One region of the Salipiger sp. genome, then DNA from elsewhere that is predicted to be linked to it. Evidence: riboswitches for the same ligand, from Rfam matches in the RefSeq annotation. Region 1 holds a riboswitch; the other holds the start of a gene.
The links. Region 1 has a riboswitch for glycine ahead of AC6RA4_RS05910 (D-amino acid dehydrogenase). Riboswitches for the same ligand answer to the same signal wherever they lie in the genome.

Region 1 (2,461 bases):
AGCTTCCTGTCGGGCAATATCGGCAACATGCGGATGCCCGTGGTGATTTCGTGCCAGAACGCCATCGAAGCCGAATCCGGAAGCCGAAAGGCCGAAGTTGCCGCCGTGATCGGCATCGCGGTCTCCGTTCTGGTGAACCTCGTCTTCCTGGTGGCTGTCGTGTTCATTGGCGGTGCCCTGATCGATGTCCTTCCGGCCGCGATCGGTGAAGCGGTCAAGGGCTACACACTGCCCGCGCTCTACGGTGCCGTTTTCGTGATGTTCACCAGAAGTGCTACGCGAAGCAATGCCATGACCGGGATCCTCGTTGGCCTCGCAGTCTTTCTGTCCCCGATCCCGGAAATGTTCGGATCGGCCGCCGCCGGTATCCTCGCAATCGCTGCCTCGGTGGTGATGAATATAGGTGGGCGTAGCAAGGAAAAGGAATGTCCGGCCGCGTGACCGCCATGGCTGGCGGCACCTCGCCGCGGGTTCTTTTTGACAAAATATCCTTGCCGGACTCACCGGCCAATCCTTAAGGACACACTACGGATCGCGCAGGAGAGTCGGGCGTCACGCCCGCGCCGACGGAGCAACGCCCCGGAATCTCTCAGGCCAATGTACTGCTCGACCCGACACTCTGGAGAGAGATGCCCATGCATCCGCCGAAGGAGGAAACCGCAATCGCGGTGAAGCTCTCAGGCAAAAAGGACAGAGGGGGGATGCGTCGGCTGCGGCGCATTCGAACCAATTGCCAGAGTGAAAAATATGAAGTCTATCGCCGTCATCGGCGCCGGGATCACCGGCGTGACCACCGCATCAAGCCTCCTCGACCGAGGCTACGAGGTGACCCTGTTCGACCGGAACCGCTATGCGGCCATGCAGACATCCTTCGCCAATGGCGGACAGCTGTCGGCCTCGAATGCCGAAACGTGGAACCGCTGGTCGACCGTCTTCAAGGGGATGAAGTGGATGATGACGCGGGGCGCACCGCTCCTGGTCAATCCCAAGCCCAGTTGGCACAAGTACAGCTGGATGGCCGAATTTGTCGCGTCGATCCCGCAGTATCGGGCAAACACGGTCGAGACGACCCGCATGGCGATTGCCGCGCGCGGTCTGCTACGCGAAAAGGCCGAACGCCACGGCTTCGAGTTCGACTGTGAAAACCGCGGCATCCTTCACATCTACACCAACAAGGCAGAGTTCGATCACGCCACCGAGGTCAACAATCTGCTCGCAGAGGGTGGGCTCGAACGCCGACCAGTGGTCCCCGAGGAAGTCCGCCAGATCGAGCCCGCGCTGAGCGGCGAGTTTTACGGCGGCTACTATACCGAGAGCGACTTTACCGGCGACATTCACCGCTACACCACCGGTCTTGCCAAAGCCATCGAGAAGAACGGGGTCGTGCTGCGGTTCGGAACGGATGTCGATGCGCTGAAGGTGGACAAGAATGAAGTGCGTCTGACCTGGAGCCGGAACAACGAAAGCCAGGTCGAGGTGTTTGATGCCATCGTTGTTTGTGCAGGCGTGGAAAGCCGCAACATCGCGGCACAGCTCGGCGACCGGGTGAATGTCTATCCGGTCAAGGGATATTCGATCACCGTGCGGCTAGACGATGAGGAGAGCCAGCGCGCGGCTCCATGGATCAGCCTCCTGGACGATGAAGCGAAAGTAGTGACCAGCCGTCTGGGCAAAGACCGGTTCCGGATCGCCGGTACGGCCGAATTCAACGGCTACAACCTTGATATTCGTGACGACCGGGTTCGTCCCCTGGTAAAATGGTGCGAACGGTTCTTCCCCGGCGTCAGCACCGAACACGCCATTCCGTGGGCCGGCCTGCGCCCGATGATGCCGAACATGATGCCCAAGGTCGGCCAGGGTGCGCGCGACCGCGTGTTCTACAACACCGGCCATGGTCACCTCGGTTGGACATTGTCGGCCGTCACCGCCGAAATGGTGTCCGACACCATTCTCGCGTCGAAGACGGTCAACGGCAACACCGGCACGGCAGCACTTACGCTCGCAGCGCTTGAACCGCAGGGAGTAAAATGATGTATATCCCGGCTTACGACGACATGCTTGCCGCGCATGAACGGATCGCTCCGCACATCCGCCGTACACCAGTGCGGGTATCGGACTACTTGAGCGAACTTGCAGGCTGTCAACTGTTCTTCAAATGTGAAAACTTCCAGGAACCCGGCGCCTTCAAGGTGCGCGGTGCGACGAACGCGGTGTTCGGGCTGGATGAGGTCCAGGCGAAGAAAGGCGTGGCAACCCATTCCTCGGGCAATCATGCTTCCTGCCTCAGCTACGCGGCGATGAAGCGGGGCATTCCCTGCAATGTGGTTATGCCGCGCACCGCGCCGCAGGCGAAAAAGGACACGGTGCGCCGCTACGGCGGCAGGATCACCGAGTGCGAGCCGTCGACGTCCTCGCGTGAGGCAACCTTTGCAGAGGTGCAGGCGGACACGGGCGGTGATTT
Region 2 (2,461 bases), on a different contig from region 1:
CAGCGTCACCACCTCGACGGGCAGACGCTTGCCGCGTACCTCTCCGTAAAGACGCGCGCCCGGCGTGGCCCGTTCCGCGGGAACATACCCCATCGCCACCGGGCCGCCCACCGTCGGGCCGAACCCGCCCGAGGTGATGCGCCCGACCGGCGCGCCGCCGGTCTCGTCCTCATACAGCTCGATCCCCTCGCGCATCGGCGCGCGGCCCTCGGGCTTCAGCCCGACCCGGACGCTCGGCGCGCCGCTGGCGATCTCCGGGAGGATGATGTCGGCGCCGGGAAAGCCCCCCGCACGCTCGCCATCGGCGCGGCGCACCTTCTGGATCGCCCAGAGCAGGTTGCCCGCCGCCGGCGTGGTGGTGGTGTCGATGTCGTGACCATAGAGGCAGAGCCCGGCCTCGAGCCGCAGCGAATCCCGCGCGCCGAGACCGATCGCCTCGACCGCCTCCTGCGCCAGCAGCGCCTCGGCCAGCGCCACCGCTGCACCCTCCGGCACCGAGATCTCGTAGCCGTCCTCGCCGGTATAGCCCGAGCGCGAGACCCAGGCCTCGGCGCCCATCAGCTCGACCGTGGCCACATCCATGAAGCGCATCCCGGCCACCGCGGGGTTCAGCGCGGCGAGCGCCGCCTCGGCGCCCGGCCCCTGCAGCGCCAGAAGCGCGCGGTCCTCGATATACTCGACCGAGACCCCCTTGGGCTCGAGCCCGGCGCGCAGCCGCGCGACGTCGGCCTGCTTGCAGGCGGCGTTGACCACGAGGAACAGGTGATCGCCGCGATTGGCGATCATCAGGTCGTCCTCGATGCCGCCCTGATCGTTGGTGAAGAGACCATAGCGCTGACGGCCCTCGGCCAGCCCCGCGACCGACACGGGCACCAGCGTCTCGAGCGCCAGCGCCACCGCTTGTGGGTCGTCGCCGCGCAGGATCACCTGCCCCATGTGGCTCACGTCGAAAAGCCCTGCCGCGGCACGCGTGTGCAGGTGCTCTTTCATGACCCCGAGTTTGTACTGAACCGGCATCTCGTAGCCGGCAAACGGCACCATCTTCGCGCCAAGCGCGAGGTGCAGGTCGTATAGTGGCGTGCGTTTCAGCTCGTCCATGCGCTCTTACATCCCTCTGGCCCGGATGTGGCGCGTGGCGCAGCCCCGGACATTCCGTTGCGCAGGCCGATCCCGCGCGTGAAATGCCCCCTCTGTCCGTCAGCCTGAGATCGTTATCCCTTCGGCGGGCGCGGTCCCCCGCGCCACTCTCCAGAGTTCTTATCCCGCAAAGGTCCGTGGGCCTGAGAGTTTCCGGGGCGGTTGCTCCTTCGGCACCGGCAAAGCCGGTTCTCCCTCTGCGATGGGTCTCAAGCTACGATGTTTGTCACTGCGCCGCAAGCACCGGGTCGACCTTGGCCATCGCGCAGCGGCCCTCGGGGGCGAGAATGTCCATCAGCGGGGCATTGTCGCAGATCAGCGTATCGAGGGTGATCGGGTCGAGCGTGGCGTAAAAGGCGTTGGCCGCGTCGCTGAGCGCGATCTTCAGCCGGCAGGCATCGGTCAGCGGGCAGGTGTTGTCGACATCGGCAAAGCACTCGGCCAGCGGCACCGGCGCCTCGAGCGCGCGGAACACATCACCGACGCGGATCTGCGAGGCATCCCGCGACAGCTCGAGCCCGCCGTTGCGCCCGCGCTGGGTGTGCAGGTAGCCAAGCTGGGCGAGCTGGTTGATCACCTGCGCGAGATGGTTTTCGGAGGCGTTGCATCGTTTGGCGATCTCGGATTTGGTCACCAGACGACCGGCGTTGGCCGCGCAATGCATCAGGACCCGAATGGCGATGTTGGTTCTTTTTGTGACGCGCACAGCCCGTCCTCCATTTTCAAAGGATGCAGGCGTTATACATCAAATGAGAAATATCGATTTGACATACATCAATCCGGGACCCGCAAAACTGGCATGAGCAGCGCTTTCTTCTTCGGATACGGGTCTCTCGTGAACCGTCTCACCCATGGATTCACCCCCGCCCACACCGCCAGCGCCCGTGGCTGGCGCCGCGCGTGGCGCTGGACCGAGGCGCGCGAGGTCGCCTATCTCACCGCGATTCCCGACCCGGACTGCGAGATCGAGGGGCTGATCGCGCCGGTGCCGCCGGATGGCTGGGCCGCGCTCGACCTGCGCGAACACGCCTATGACCGGCTCGATGCGCTGCACAGCGTCAGCCACGGCGCGCCGAGCGTCGAGCAGCTGGCGATCTACGCCATCCCGTCCGAGCGCATCTTCCCGCCCGACGCGCATCACCCGGTGCTGCTGAGCTATCTCGACGTGGTGGTGCAGGGCTATCTGGCCGAGTTCGGAGCCGAGGGCGCCGACCGCTTCTTCGCCACCACCACCGGCTGGGATGCCCCGATCCTCGACGACCGCGCGGCCCCGCGCTACCCGCGCGCCCAGGCGCTCAGCGATGACGAGCGCCGCTTCGTCGAT

Region 2: linked by a shared signal. The riboswitch ahead of gcvT (glycine cleavage system aminomethyltransferase GcvT) and the one ahead of AC6RA4_RS05910 (D-amino acid dehydrogenase) in region 1 are both predicted to bind glycine.

Annotation. Positions count from the first base shown of each region.
Region 1 covers NZ_JBYNAH010000033.1:10,671-13,131, forward strand. Annotated here, with positions in the region: gene AC6RA4_RS05905 (hypothetical protein) at 1-441, shown strand, start outside; glycine riboswitch at 528-615, shown strand; gene AC6RA4_RS05910 (D-amino acid dehydrogenase) at 748-2,031, shown strand; gene bhcB (beta-hydroxyaspartate dehydratase BhcB) at 2,031-2,461, shown strand, end outside.
Region 2 covers NZ_JBYNAH010000027.1:22,666-25,126, reverse strand. Annotated here, with positions in the region: gene gcvT (glycine cleavage system aminomethyltransferase GcvT) at 1-1,098, opposite strand, end outside; glycine riboswitch at 1,181-1,258, opposite strand; glycine riboswitch at 1,259-1,344, opposite strand; gene AC6RA4_RS05060 (RrF2 family transcriptional regulator) at 1,364-1,843, opposite strand; gene AC6RA4_RS05055 (gamma-glutamylcyclotransferase family protein) at 1,937-2,461, shown strand, end outside.